2 regions of the Paenibacillus sp. FSL H8-0317 genome follow, and region 2 is predicted to be linked to the other one. Evidence: a T-box and tRNA genes for the amino acid it is inferred to sense, from the RefSeq annotation. Region 2 holds a T-box; the other holds one or more tRNA genes.

Region 1 (7,663 bases), 820 kb from region 2:
AATTGGCTAACCTGATTAGAGGAAGAAACTGCAATATAGATGTTCTCTTAAACAATTATTTCGTGGTGTTACAAGGGATGCTTTCTTCACTTTTTAAAACCAATGACTTATTACTCCGCAAAAAATGAAGATATGGGATTCGCTATTTTTTTATTGGATTTCTCCTTGCCTTGGTAATCCAATAGATAGTATTGGTAAAAATCGTTAGTGAATCCGACAGACTCTTGTATTTTCAGCTTAAAAGGTTCATATGCCGCATCACTCAGATGATCCTCATTCCAAAAATAATGAAGCATCAATCGATTCTGGTTATAGGGATGTTTGATAACATATGCACCAGCAGCGAGAGGTTCATTCATGGTATTTTTCCAAGGAAAACCTGTCTGTTTCGCCCGATCGATCATGCTGGATTTTAAAGCCTGCACCAATCCGTTTGACTTGGCATTGCCAATGACAATAAGGTTGCTGTTGCCGATCTCTTTTTTCATCTTTTGCTTCAGTTCCTTGCGATCCCGTATAACGTCGTATTTCATACCGGTCATATCAAGGAATCCGATCAACTGATTAACCATATCTTCCTGCTGTTTAGTTGCAAGCTTACTCACCTGATCGCTGAGTACAATGGTTAATTCCTCGCCTTGAAGGACTTTGTCCATCAATCGATTCATTACTTCATAAGGCAGATTAGGGATCATTCTCATGACAGCCTGATACTGTAGTTGTAACATGTCATGTACATAGGCGGCGGTCTCTTCCTGTGATAATTGGTATTCCGGCTTTAAGACAAAGTTAGGCTGATATAGGGCCATTTGCATTTCTGTACGTACTTCCTTACCAAGCACATCTTCAATGGTGTGGAGCAGCCCCTCTACCGTTGCATTTTGGTACACGTAGCGTTTGAAATATGTCCTCATGAACTCGTCAAATTTCTCTTCACCGACGGAACGGTAAAGCTGATAGATCGCTTGTCGCCCCTTCTGATAATATACCAAACTTGCCAAATCCCCAGCTTCATCGTTTGTTGACGCAATGACCATATCTACGGGCGCAGTATCAAACTGTATGGATCTGAACCCATTTAGCTTGTCTCCCTGTTTCTCGGCAAAATACACCATGGAGAAATCAGCAAAGCCTTCATCCAGGAAGGATTCTGTCTCCGAGTTATTACCGATCAATGCATGGAACCACTGATGCGCTATTTCATGAACAAATGTTGTATCTTCTTCTGGAACAGCAACATTTTGAATCTGTCCCATCTGAATGAGCCTCGCATACTCCACGGCAACGCCTTGTACATACGTCTCGACAATTCGGAACTCTGGATAGGGATACTTGCCATATTTCTCACTATAAAAATCGATGACCTTGAATGCCTGATTAATGTAGCGGTCAACTATCTTTTTCTTGGATGGATCATCGTTGTAATAGTAGTATTCCACCGTCAGACCGTTACGGGTAACACTCTCCACTTGAAGGTTTGGGCTAGCAAAGAATACAAACTCCCTTGTATTCTCGGCCACAGCAGAAATAACTTTACGACCATGTTCTGTACTGTTTTGAGTGGTGATCGTGCCCGGCATGGCTACCTGATACTCATCAGGAACATTTAATTGAACTTTAAAGTCCGATGAGGTGTAATAATCGCTCTCAAATGTTCGACTATACGGTGCCTTGTTCCATTGATGCTTAACCTCGTCGTATACAGACATCACCGGGAACCCGTGTGCACCATTGATCATGTCCTTGTAGTAGGACACTCGCTGTGAGCCATAGGGTATATTCAACTGAAACTCCAGTTGGAATGATACCGATTCGCCTGGTTGAACGGGCTCTTTCAACTGCACGGTCAACGCTTGGTTTTCCTTATGGAAGCCTAGTGATTGGCTATCTGCGGTTACAGCCTGAATATCGATGCCACCCAGAAAGTCCTCCGCTGTCTTCTCCGGATGATCTTCACTAATCTTCTCATTATGCTGTTGGTACATGCTCGCCTGTGTAGACTTGGAGAGGTTTGCATCAGCATATGTATGAAGGACCAACTGCTGGAGTGCATCCTTGCTTGTGTTGCGATACGTTACCATCTCGCTCCCCTGGATTGTCATGTCCTTCTCATTCAACCGAGCCTGGATCTGGTATTGAATCGGGGTCTGCTCTAAAGAGTCTTTCTGAGTGTTATGTATCTTTGTAGATACAGGCGCTAGGTCTGCTTCCGCGGCAACAACCCCCATGTTGACAAGTGGGCTTGTTGCCAGTATTAAAGCCAGTGTACCCGCGATCCCTACTCTGGCTAACTTTGATGTAAATGGGTTTGAATAATTCATAAGTTCTCTCCTTCTCCTGTTCTATGTTGACCTCAGAACCAAGTATAGAAGACGAACCTTACGCTGAATTTATGTTTTATTTAAGTTTTGTTTAAAAAGAGGAGAGAAACTGAAACTATCGCAAATCGCATTCCTATTTGTATGTAAAAAAAGAAAAGAAGCCTTACATTGTAAGGCTTCTCGTGTATGATCTGTAGTGGGCTCGAACCACTGACCCCTACCCTGTCAAGATAGTGCTCTCCCAGCTGAGCTAACAGATCATGTATATAATTGTTTCCCAATCAAGTAACAGTATCATATCAAGTAACCGTGTTCATTGTCAATGATTTATTTGGTTATAATTCACCCGAAATGGTACACAATAAAGGAAAGATTACCATTTCTACAACGAGGTGAATTCCCTATGAGAAACATAACAAAACGGTCAAGATCCAATAAACATACATTTACCAAATGCTTCTTCCCCTGCGTTGGGCTTGTGATTCTCATTACAACCGTTACTGGTTGTGGCTTGGAGAGGGATGAACATACGGTACAATTCCAACAATTACAACAGCCCAATGAAAATGGTGAGTCTCTGCCCGTCTGGCTGGACGTGTACTCCAATTCTGTAATTCAAGATGTATATTCTCCGCGAGGAAGCAGTGAAGTCTTGCCGTGAAGGTTAACAGGTGAATTACTCATCTTCATCCCACCTGCGTGAGTATGCTTTCTTCGTAACGTAATACAACAGAGTAATCATTCCCGCCGACATTAGCAATGTAATTACCATGATGCCTGTCATGCCCATCACTACCCCCTCCTCTCCCAGTATGTTCCAGACTTCACTATACAGGAAAAACATTTTTTTGTATAATTCAGTCTGATATGTCGCGCAAGAGCAGAAAGAAGGAATGGAATTGGCAGCTGAGATTAGTTATGTATCAACAGAAGAACAACTGGAGCAAGCCCTGGGAATTCGCCATCACGTTTTTGTGATCGAGCAACAGGTGCCTGCGGAGATTGAGATTGATCAATATGATGTCATCAGTCCAGATGTGCATCATGTATTGTTAAGTACGGATGGGCAAGCTGTAGCCACAGGACGTCTGATCTATTACAGCAAGGATACGGCCAAAATGCAGCGGATTGCGGTGCTTGAATCTCATCGTTCATTTGGTTATGGACGTGTGCTTCTGCTCGCGATGGAGGAGCTGGCACGTGAACTCGGCTTATCCTATTCTGTACTGGATGCGCAGTGTCAGGCACAGAAATTCTATGAAAAACTGGGTTATGAAGTGATTTCGGAAGAACCTTTTTATGATGCAGATATTCTGCATGTTCGTATGAGAAAGAGCCTGTAAAACCTCCGCGTTGGCAGGTCTTTATTAGCATATGGTGCATACTTCCGATGAATTAGGATAGGCTAATCAGGTAAGCAGATTCCTATCTGGTCATATAAGGAGAGTGTGACATCATGGATCAAACAACACGCGAGAGTTTCACAGCCGTGCAAAAAAATGGTGACGGTGACCTGACAGCCTTTCAGACTTCAGCAGGACGTGTACTGGATTATCAGCAGGCCCTTACAGAAGTACAGGCTGGCGCTATTGCCGGTGTGAATGTATTTAAAGGCAAGGATGGCGAAATGTACATTCGCGGCGATGCCGACGGTGACCCAACCAACAACCTGGACCAACTTCCCCATTTCTAAAATAGATGCACATGACACAATAAGCACCGATCCGGTTACCCGGGTTGGTGTTTTCTTATGTTCCTAGAAAGTGCCTTCAAACCTACTGAAAGCCGAACTCAGACCCACGACGAATCTAAGGCGTCTTATTCAAGGATTTGAAGCCACCTTAGAGATCTAAGGAATCTGAGACACGCTATATCAGAATTTTTGGCCTTTTATAGCGTTTTTGTCAGGGGGTTGCGGGAAGTAACTTGTCTGATGTTCCATACAATTTTAAAAAAGGAGGAACGGAAGGCCAAATAAGACGTCCTGTGTTCCTTAGAAATCATCTGCTCATTCACCAGGATCAGCCAACTTGGACTGCCAGGCTGTTTAGATGCTGACCTCCATCATCGTCGTATAGCTTGCTTAAGTTTGAAAGCACACCCTAATAGTCCGTAAAATATTTTACGGAGTCCCCGGAAGGCTGGCTTTTGTGAACCGGCTGTTGTACTTGTTCCCATGCCTGCAAAATCTGTATCCCTTCCAGAGTAGACCGGTTCTCCCAGGCGATGTGCCCGGTGCGTTCAAGCTCCAGCAATGACTCATGAATGTAAGCTCTGCTTCGTCCTGTCTTGTTCTCCAGTTCATCCATACGTGGCAACCTGCGCCGTTGCCCTGCATAGTTCACCATAATACGCAAAATCTTGCGTTCAAAGTCGTTCAGCATACTTTACCTCCCCATTCAGATCGGTAACAGGACGCCATGCCAGAATACCTTGCTCCAGAAATGTTCGGGGTGAGCCTTCTTTTCCCGCTGATGCTCTAATCATCCCGCCACGTACACTGTTAATTCGAATCTGTCGCTGCGTAATCTGCCCTGCACGATCCATGTAGACAAGCTCCACCATCTGGCCAATATATTTCCCTAGCATAATCATCCCTCCGATAAGAACGTTTGTTTGTATTTTATATTATATGCGAACATAAGTTCTTTATTCAATAGTAAAAAAAGGGTTTTTGTAAAATAAAAAAACCAGACTTTCACCTTAATCATTAAGGCAGTCTGGTTCATAACGGATCAGTGTCGATCCGATTCTGAAAATTGTACTTTCTTTAACTGTTGTGTAGATGGATTAAAATCAACATTCACATAAACTGCGAATTGCTTGCCGTCTTTAGCACGAACCCATAACTTGAACTGTTCCCGTGATTGATCCGCTGTTAGAGAGGTGCGACCGATATGCTTATAGTCCAAAATATCCACATTATACTTGGTCTGTGTTTCTTTGACCGCAATAATTCCCCACTTCGCATAATCAGGGATAGCGGCCCCTGATCCGGATGTAATTCCAGCCAAACTCAGGACTACCGACATGACGGTAACGATGAGCATTCTCATTTCACTCACTCCTTGGGACAATATGTTTCTGTTATATTGCCCGTCCGGGTTTCATTTTACACGAATAAACGAAAGATCCAGGCCAGTGGCCGCAGGGAAAAAGGAATCACATGAACAAGTCGGTCAAACGAATCAGGAGGCTCTGTCCGGAAACTCATTCCCCAGTCACCTGAGAAAAAGTGTTGTTGTGTCTTCGGCTCCTGAGGACGATCCAACCCGTATTTCTTTTCAAGTAACTGCCTCGTTGCTTCATCCACCTGAACCTCGTTCGTAACGTCGTATGCTGTGGCAGGCTCGTTGCTTATGTACATCTGAATCACTAGAAACATCACAATCCAAACTATTTGTATCCAACGCTTGTTCATCTCATACTCCTTTATGGATTCATGACTCTGTTCTCTTCTACGTGAAGACTTGTTTGAATGTTTTATTATACAAAAATTTTACCATAGTAGGAAATAACAAGTGGTAGAAAATATGCGCTTGCGTTATGCGATGCTTAAGTCCCATTTGGTTGTTTTTTTGTTTAAAAAACCCAATAGACGTGTAATAGGCCATGACAGAGTGACTTCACGATCTTAAACCCTACACGATCTGTAATACCAATATGAGGAGGTTACACCCGAATGTTCAAACGCCTGGATGAAATCCTGATTGAGATTCCCAATGTCGAGAAGCCAGATCCGAATGCTGCGGCAGCCATACAAGAATTACTCGGCGGCAAATTCGGAGAAATGTCAACGTTGAACAACTACCTCTATCAATCGTTTAATTTTCGATCCAAAGAAAAGTTAAAGCCCTTCTATGACCTCGTCATGAGCATTACGGCAGAAGAATTGGGTCATGTTGAACTCGTGTCTCATGGTATTAACAAATGCCTCAGAGGTTCAACCGAGTACAAAGAACCCGACGACACACCGCTAGGTTCCGTAAAAGATGCTCGTCTGTCGTATCACTACCTGGCAGGTGCACAAGGCGCAATGCCTTTTGACTCTATGGGTAATCCATGGACGGGAGCAAACGTCTTCAACAGCGGCAATCTGGTCGAGGATCTGCTGCATAACTTCTTCCTAGAATGTGGCGCTCGTACCCATAAGATGAAAGTATATGAGATGACGGATCACCCGGCAGCCCGGGAAGTGGTTGGTTTCCTGCTGGTACGTGGCGGTGTGCATGTCGTGGCATATGCAAAAGCACTTGAGATTGCAACTGGCGTAAATGTGACCAAGCTGGTTCCTATCCCTTCACTGAACAACAAAGCCTTCAACGAGGCTCGCAAATATGAAGAAAAAGGGGTACACACCAAACTGTACACCTATAGTGATAAAGATTTCAACACGATCGGCCAGATCTGGAAAGGAACTCACCCCGAAGATGGACAACCTCTTGAAGTCATCCAAGGGATACCTGAAGGATTCCCGATTCCAGAAGCTCCTGCGGTCGAGGAAGAATTTGCACCGGGCATATCGCAAGAAGACTTTAAGGAAATTGCACGTCGTCTGAAGATGGCAGGGAATATTGCGGATTAAGGAACAATTTGTTTAACAGGCTCTTTCCCTATATATAAATTGTTAACTCTATGTTTAAGTGAAGCCCTCGAACCCTGCTGTTGAATGCAGAGAGGATTGGAGGGCTTTGTTATAATCAATTTATGATACAATTTTATGATGCAAAATGAGTATGTTGTATGCACGTCATTTCCTGAGAATTTAGCTGTAAAAGTAAACCGGATCTCTGCTCACATCGTTAAACTTAGTTAAACTCCAACACCGATTCCTCCCGCTGACTCATGACTTCAATTAGCATGTTGGCACCCAGACGAAAACCTTGTACAAACGCTGCTTCGGTATGCATGCCCTCACATCTGCCACACAAGTCAAATAACTGTTCAAGCTCACGGAATTCTTCATCGCTCAATCGATTCTTCCACTGCTTTGTCAGAGCTGCAATCTGCCGCCCTAACGCTTGGTATTCAGGATGTGTCGGCATCATCATCTCATCCGGTCGAAGTCGTCCATTATATAATGCTTCTAATATCGAATTCATGTGCATCCTCCTGTATATCAATTCGCACCTCGCTTGAATGAACGTTCTACACATGGTAGGATATTTATGCAGTCGCTCATTCAAGTGATTGCGTGATAGGAAGCAGCGTGTTCTTCGTGGGACTTGCGCTGCTTCCTTTTTTCATTTTTGGAGTTCGTCGTAAACCTTCTCAATCCCTTTGCGAACGATGTCTGATCGATTCGTATTCAGCTTCTCAGCCGAAATATCGAGCTTGTTCAT
Region 2 (7,663 bases):
AGGTAATCGTCGCAAGGATGAGCGCTCACGTAGCGCGTTTGAGGAAGCGAAGCAGTACATACCCGGGGGTGTGAACAGCCCTGTACGCGCATTCAAATCGGTGGGACTTACTCCGATCTATGCAGAACGCGGCGAAGGGTCCAAAATCTACGATATTGATGGCAATGTTTTTATTGACTATGTAGGATCGTGGGGCCCACTCATTATGGGGCATGCACACCCTGACGTTGTAGAAGCTTTGCGTGAGACAGCTTTGAAAGGAACAAGCTTTGGTGCACCGACTTTGCTGGAGACCGAGATGGCAAAACTGGTCTGTGAGCGTGTACCTTCTATCGATATCGTGCGGATGGTTAATTCCGGTACGGAAGCAACGATGAGTGCCATTCGACTGGCACGCGGGGTAACCGGACGCAGTAAAATTCTGAAGTTTGAAGGATCATATCATGGACATGCGGACAGTTTGCTGATCAAGGCGGGTTCAGGTGTTGCAACACTGGGTCTACCGGACAGTCCAGGTGTACCTGAAGGTGTAGCTGTGAATACAATTACGGTACCTTATAACGATCTGGAGTCCGTTACGCTTGCTTTTGAACGTTATGGTGAAGAACTGGCCGCTGTTATTGTGGAACCTGTGGCAGGTAACATGGGGGTTGTTCCTCCGGCTTCCGGTTTCCTTGAGGGACTGCGCAGTTTGACGACCCAATATGGCAGTTTGCTTATTTTTGACGAAGTCATGACTGGTTTCCGCGTAGGGTTGAACTGTGCTCAGGGACGGTATGGGGTTACACCTGACCTGACTTGTCTGGGTAAAGTTATCGGTGGCGGACTCCCGGTTGGTGCTTATGGTGGTCGCCGGGATCTGATGGAACAGATTGCTCCTACAGGACCGATCTATCAGGCGGGTACATTGAGCGGAAATCCGCTGGCTATGGCAGCAGGATATACAACGCTCAAATTGTTAACACCAGAGGTCTATGACCGTCTGGAGACATTGTCTGCACGTTTGCAAGCCGGATTCGAGAAAAATGCAGCTGAGACGGGTATTGCGATAACCATTAACCGTGTGGGTTCCATGGTTTGTCCATTCTTCAGTGCCGTTCCAGTAACCAATTATGATATTGCCAAAGAAAGCAATCCGGATCAATTCCGTCGTTATTTTGCGGCCATGATTGATCATGGTGTGAGTGTTGCGCCTTCGCAATACGAAGGTATGTTTGTCTCTGGTGTGCACACGGAGCAGGATATTGACGATACGATTGAGGCGAATCGTAAAGCTCTTCAATCGTTATGACCATCAAAAGTTGGAAACGCCGCGGGGAATGGCTTGAGTTGATGCCAGGGAGAGCCGTAACAGGCAGTTTGGACAAACCGATGGCCGCAGAGCAATGGTTATTGTCTGAACTTCAGTTTCCGGAGAAACTGCTTCGTCAGCTGAAAGCAAACCGAGGAATACAACTTGCAGGGGACCGGCTTCGGCTGGCCCTTTTTGCGTCCCAGCCAATCGATGTTGAGCCACGCTGGGCTGATGTGGATGTATTGTATGAGGATGATTTCTGTCTGGTTATGCACAAACCGGCAGGCATGAAACTGCATCCGGATGGAAGCCGTGTTGATCAGGCCATCACGCTGGATCATGTGGTTGCCTCCTATTATGAAATGAACGGAATTCAGGCAAGCGTACGCCATGTTCATCGACTGGATGAGGATACAACCGGACCTGTTCTGTATGCCAAAAATGCTTTTGCCCTCGCCAAATTGGATGAAGCGATGCGTCGCAAAGAGATTGGCCGCCATTATGTAGCCATTGCAGGTGGACAAATCCCCCTTGAACTCCACAAAATTGATGCTCCGATTGGCAAGGACAGACATCACAAACAGCGCAGGCGTGTCTCCGAAGGTGGACAGGAAGCGGTTACTCATGTGGAGATCGTCGAAGTATGGGAACGAGCAACCCTTATACGATTGAAGCTGGATACAGGACGTACACACCAAATTCGTGTACACCTGAGTTACGCTGGACACCCGCTTATTGGTGATACATTGTATGGAGGTAGAGCGGATGCCATTGGGCGACAAGCACTTCACGGAGAGATGCTTAAGTTTAGTCATCCTTTAACCGGAGCGATGATTGAAGTGAACGACCCATGGCCGTCCGATTTTACACAATTGGCAGAGCGTGAGCGTCAAAATTATTAATACACTATATAAGTTCGACTAACTATTTACACGAAAACAGAGAGGACAGAAACAACCAGAAGAAGCAAAGCGTTCGCCTAAAAGCTTTCTGAAAGAAAGCTGCTTCGGAAGCATAAGCTATCCCCGGATTTTCCCTTTATAAAAAGGAATGAAAAGAATCTGGGGATAACAGCGATCAGAAGTTTGTTCTGTCATTGGAGTGACAGTGTAAATAACCATGAGTTGAACATATATAACAAGGTTTTTCAAAAGGTGGCATGCTCCTCTCATTCAAGGCATATAGATGGGGTAACGAAGGATTTGGACCATGGATCAGTCCCATGAGAAGGATCATGGTGAACATATGCCGAAAGGAGGACGCCACCTTTGTTGAATCAACCTTATGGTTTGCGGTTCGATATTTATGAGCGCGTTCATTTGTCTGAGGGAGTCCCTGCGATTGAGGAATTGGAGGAGATTGAACTATACCCGCGCATTCAAGTCATAGGGCAGGATGATCATGCCACCTTAAGAGGGCATCTTTTACTTACAGGTGCGTACAGAGGAGAGAATGAGGCTTCAGAGGAGCTCAAACATTTCATTCCCGTGGAGATCACAGTGCCGCTGAACCGGGTCAGATCGATTGAGGATATTTCCATTGAGATCGAAAATTTTGACGTGGATCTGTTATCCAATCGCAGTCTGAACATTACAGGCGTATTGTCGCTGCGAGGCATCGAAGGTTTTCCTGTTGAAGAGCCACAAGTGTGGTCAGCAGATGAGTTTACAGTTGTCCACTCATCTGATGCTCAGCAATCCAACCGTTCCGATGAAGCAGCACAGACAGGCAGCGACCCCAACACATTTGCACAAGAGTACCTGCTCCAGCGGAGTGAGGAAGAGAGACTTGCGAATGCAGCAGAACTTGCATATGGTGCTCCTGAATTCGCTGACCTGTCCACAAGGGAAGAGAAATTAGGGAATAGCGAAGAATCGCAGCAGGAATATGCGAATTCGTCATTGGCCGAGCCACTTCAATCCGAGGAGCAAAGTGCGGAGTACGCTAACGAAAACAGACAACCTGATGCAAACGAAGATCCCGCATCTCTGACGGCGAATGCAGATGAATTGGCATCTAATGAGCAATATAGCGAACCTTCTCCGATCTCGTCATTTATGGCTGAGACCGCTGATCGGTTAGCTTCTTACCCTGAGTCGGAACCATTGCTGCCTCTGGAAGATGAGTCTTCGGGTTGGTCCGAGCCTTCCGTGGATGCATTGCCTGCGAACCCGAGAAGTGCAGATCAAGCAGTCTCAGAGCCTACTGCTCAATCATCTAATGAGTTGGCAGCACGGGATGTACCGGACGCACCAGAGGTATGGCACTTCGAATCAGCGAGATCTGTACCTCAGCAGGAGAATCAGGCGGTTGCCGATGTCCCGGGCGAATCACAGGCGGAGAACTGGCAAGGTGTATTTGCTTCGTCCGAACCAGATAACGAGGAGGAAGACCGGCCGTCTTTTGAAGCAACTGAGGTAGACGAGTTCGTACAGAACGAAGCATTTGTTCCTGAACCTGTGGCTGAGACGGAAGACAAGCCGGAGCTGAAGGTTGCTTTTGGCAGCAAAAAAGAATCCGCACCACGGCAAGAAGAGGGCGTAGGTATCTCTTCCTTGTTATCCTCGGGCAGAGCGGCACGCGATGCTGAAGTGGAGCGAGGTGATGAGGTTCCTGCGGGGGTGGTACAGGAAGAAACATATCCAGCTGATGATGTGGAATGGAAGAACCTGTTCCTGGGAACAATCGTGGACCAGACCCCATTCCGCAAGGTGAAACTGTGCATTGTTCAGCGAGAAGATACACTGGATGCCATTGCAGATCGTTATCAATTGAGCACGAGGGAACTTCAGTTGTATAACCGATTATCTGAGCAGGTTGTGGAAGAAGGTCAGATATTGTACATCCCTTAATCCGCAGTTAAAGCCTTCGTTATGACCCGTGATCCCCTTGAGGATTGCGGGTTTTTGCATGATTCGTCCTAAACCTGCATTCCAGCGCTCTTTATCCGCTGTTGTCAGGTTGACTATCGCGCACGAGCAAGGTATGATGTGTGTAGGTTTTTTGAAGAACAACGTGGAACGGGAGTAGTAGACAGTATGACCTTTCAGAGAGTGGAATTGCAACGCTGTGAGATTCCGCAGGAACCAACTGATCGAAGTCGCCCGGGAGTTGCCTGTTTGAATACAAGGGATGAATGAGATCTATCGTCATTTATTTCTGAGGTAGGATGGGCCGGTAGCAGCCGTTATCTGCTTGAAGTGTCACGTCATGACAGAGGGTGGAGTCTATCTTGCTGTCGGCGTGAAACAAAGGTGGTACCGCGAAAGCTAACCTTTCGTCCTTTGATGGATGAAAGGTTTTTTTTGTTTTTTTTGGCGAAGATGATGAAGTAACGGAGGAATGACACATGTCTGAGGAAAAGAAATCAGCTGCAACAGAAATGCCGACCACTTACGATCCTAAGGCGGCAGAGGATAAATGGTACTCCACCTGGATGGAGCGTGGATATTTCAAAGCCGGTCAGCGTAAAGATGCCGAGCCGTATACGATTGTTATCCCACCCCCGAATGTGACCGGGATGCTGCACATCGGGCATGCGCTCGATTTTACACTGCAGGATATACTGATCCGTACGAAACGGATGCAAGGCTATGATGCGCTGTGGCTTCCGGGTTCCGACCATGCAGGTATTGCTACTCAAACCAAAGTGGAGCAGAAGCTGCGTGAAGAAGGTCTGACTCGTTATGATCTGGGACGCGAGAAGTTTCTGGAGAAGGTATGGGACTGGAAAGATCAGTATGCCACTACCATTCGTCAGCAATGGGGCAAAATGGGATTGTCGCTTGACTACTCACGTGAACGTTTTACGCTGGATGAAGGTCTGTCCCAAGCGGTTCGCAAAGTATTTGTTCAATTGTATGAAAAAGGCCTTATTTACCGAGGCAAACGTATCATTAACTGGGACCCGGTGAACCGGACAGCTCTGTCCGACATTGAGGTTGAATATAAAGAGGTTCAGGGTCACTTGTACCATCTGCGTTACCCGCTCAAAGACGGAAGTGGCTACGTTACCGTGGCAACAACGCGTCCTGAAACGATGCTGGGCGATACAGCGGTTGCTGTACATCCGAAGGATGAGCGTTATGCAGATATGATTGGTAAAGTACTTGTACTGCCAATCATTGGACGCGAAATTCCAATTATCGCTGATGATTATGTGGATAAAGAGTTCGGAAGTGGTGCAGTTAAAATCACGCCTGCGCATGATCCGAATGACTTTGAAGTAGGTCTTCGTCATGATCTGCCTCAAATTACTGTAATGGATGAGAGCGGCACAATGAATGCTGAGGCTGGCAAGTATCAGGGACTGGATCGCAGTGACTGCCGCAAGCAGATTGTTGCAGACTTGAAAGAGCAGGGCGTATTGATCAATATTGAGGATCACACGCATCAGGTTGGACACAGTGAACGTACCGGAGCTGTTGTTGAGCCGTATCTCTCTACACAGTGGTTTGTTGAGATGAAGCCACTTGCAGATAGAGCGATCAAGAAACAACAGAGCGGCGAAGGGGTTAATTTTGTTCCAGACCGTTTTGAGAAAACCTATCTGAACTGGATCGAGAACGTTCGTGACTGGTGTATTTCCCGTCAACTGTGGTGGGGACATCGTATTCCTGCCTGGTATGATGAGGAAACGGGTGAAATCATCGTATCTGCTGAAGATCCAACAACGCTGCCAGAGTATGCTGGACGCAAGCTCAGACAGGATGAAGACGTTCTGGATACATGGTTTAGCTCCGGATTATGGCCTTTCTCCACACTAGGCTGGCCGGAAGATACGGAAGATCTGCAACGTTATTATCCAACAAGTGTACTTGTGACAGGGTATGACATCATATATTTCTGGGTTGCACGTATGATTTTCACTGCATTGGAATTCACTGATGAGATTCCGTTCAAGGATGTACTGATGCATGGTCTTGTTCGTGACGCAGATGGACGCAAAATGTCCAAATCATTGGGCAACGGTGTAGACCCGCTCGATGTGATTGAGAAATACGGCGCAGATGCAATGCGTTACATGATCTCAACCAGCAGCACGCCAGGTCAGGATCTGCGTTTCCGTTGGGAACGGGTGGAGCAGGCTCGTAATTTCGCCAACAAGATCTGGAATGCTTCGCGCTTTGCATTGATGAATCTGGAAGGATTCACCTATGAGGAACGTGACATCAGTGGAGAGCTTGGTACAGCGGATTATTGGATTTTGCACCGTCTGAACGAAACTTCCCGCGATATTACGCGTCTAATCGAAGCGTATGAATTTGGGGAAACGGGTCGTGTGTTGTATAACTTTATCTGGGATGACCTGTGTGACTGGTACATTGAGTTTGCGAAGCTGTCCTTCTATGGGGAAGATCCGGTTGCCAAGAAGAAAACACAATCCGTGTTGGCTTATGTGCTGGATCAGACCATGCGCCTGATTCATCCGTTTATGCCATACATCTCCGAAGAGATCTGGCAGCATCTGCCTCATGAGGGAGAGACCATTACGCTGGCTTCCTGGCCGGTATATGATCCTGCACTCGAGAACCCAGAGGCTGTTGCCGAGATGAACCTGCTCATGGATACCATTCGTGCAGTTCGAAACATTCGTGCAGAAGTGAACGTGCCGATGAGCAAAAAGATCGAGTTGATGGTCAAAGCAAATAGTGCTGAGACGTCCAGCATCATTGAGCGTAACAGTCACTACATCAAACGTTTCTGTAATACGTCCGAGTTCGATAGTGGGCTGGATTTAAACTCACCGGACAAGGCAATGACTGCGATCATTACGGGGGCAGAACTATACTTGCCGCTCGCAGGTCTTATTGATATCGAGCAAGAAGTGGCTCGTTTGGAGAAAGAGTTGGAGAACCTTGAGGGCGAAGTTCTCCGTGTAGAGAAAAAGCTGGCGAACGAAGGCTTTGTTGCCAAAGCTCCTGCCAAAGTTATTGAGGAAGAGCGCGCCAAGCAAGCCGATTATTCCGATAAACGGGATAAAGTGATTGCACGAATCAAGGAACTTAAAGGTTAATATATGTGGGTCGGATGGAGAGCCATTATGCCATCCGGCCGCTTTTTTCACTCAAACTCGGGACCGAAGGTGAATCAGATGACGGAATTAGACGGGACAGATGCAGCAGCTCCTTTACTTACGTACAACGAGGCCGTGGACTGGATCAATGGCCTTATTCCTTTTGGCATCCGACCTGGATTGGAACGAATCGAGAGTCTGATGTCCATGTTAGGCAATCCACACCAACGTCTCAAATTTATTCATGTCGCGGGAACGAACGGCAAAGGTTCGACTTGCGCTTTTTTGACGTCAGTGCTTCTTCAGGCTGGATATGATGTGGGTACCTTTACGTCGCCTTATATCACCAAGTT

The links. A T-box is a leader RNA that pairs with one kind of tRNA and senses whether it is charged. The one in region 2 lies ahead of MHB43_RS25815 (valine--tRNA ligase), so its partner is inferred to be a tRNA-Val.
Region 1: it encodes a tRNA-Val, which carries the amino acid that the T-box ahead of MHB43_RS25815 (valine--tRNA ligase) is inferred to sense. The anticodon was not compared.

The regions. Positions count from the first base shown of each region.
Region 1 covers NZ_CP150294.1:4,938,720-4,946,382, forward strand. The annotation lists gene MHB43_RS22135 (M1 family metallopeptidase) at 111-2,321, opposite strand; tRNA gene MHB43_RS22140 (tRNA-Val) at 2,509-2,581, opposite strand; gene MHB43_RS22145 (hypothetical protein) at 2,725-2,982, shown strand; gene MHB43_RS22150 (GNAT family N-acetyltransferase) at 3,221-3,664, shown strand; gene MHB43_RS22155 (DUF3892 domain-containing protein) at 3,778-4,014, shown strand; gene MHB43_RS22160 (hypothetical protein) at 4,424-4,705, opposite strand; gene MHB43_RS22165 (hypothetical protein) at 4,689-4,910, opposite strand; gene MHB43_RS22170 (DUF3889 domain-containing protein) at 5,057-5,377, opposite strand; gene MHB43_RS22175 (hypothetical protein) at 5,434-5,742, opposite strand; gene MHB43_RS22180 (manganese catalase family protein) at 6,004-6,906, shown strand; gene MHB43_RS22185 (DUF6809 family protein) at 7,130-7,423, opposite strand; gene MHB43_RS22190 (ribbon-helix-helix domain-containing protein) at 7,565-7,663, opposite strand, start outside.
Region 2 covers NZ_CP150294.1:5,754,688-5,762,350, reverse strand. The annotation lists gene hemL (glutamate-1-semialdehyde 2,1-aminomutase) at 1-1,291, shown strand, start outside; gene MHB43_RS25825 (RluA family pseudouridine synthase) at 1,288-2,196, shown strand; gene MHB43_RS25820 (LysM peptidoglycan-binding domain-containing protein) at 2,563-4,146, shown strand; T-box leader at 4,302-4,582, shown strand; gene MHB43_RS25815 (valine--tRNA ligase) at 4,644-7,310, shown strand; gene MHB43_RS25810 (folylpolyglutamate synthase/dihydrofolate synthase family protein) at 7,389-7,663, shown strand, end outside.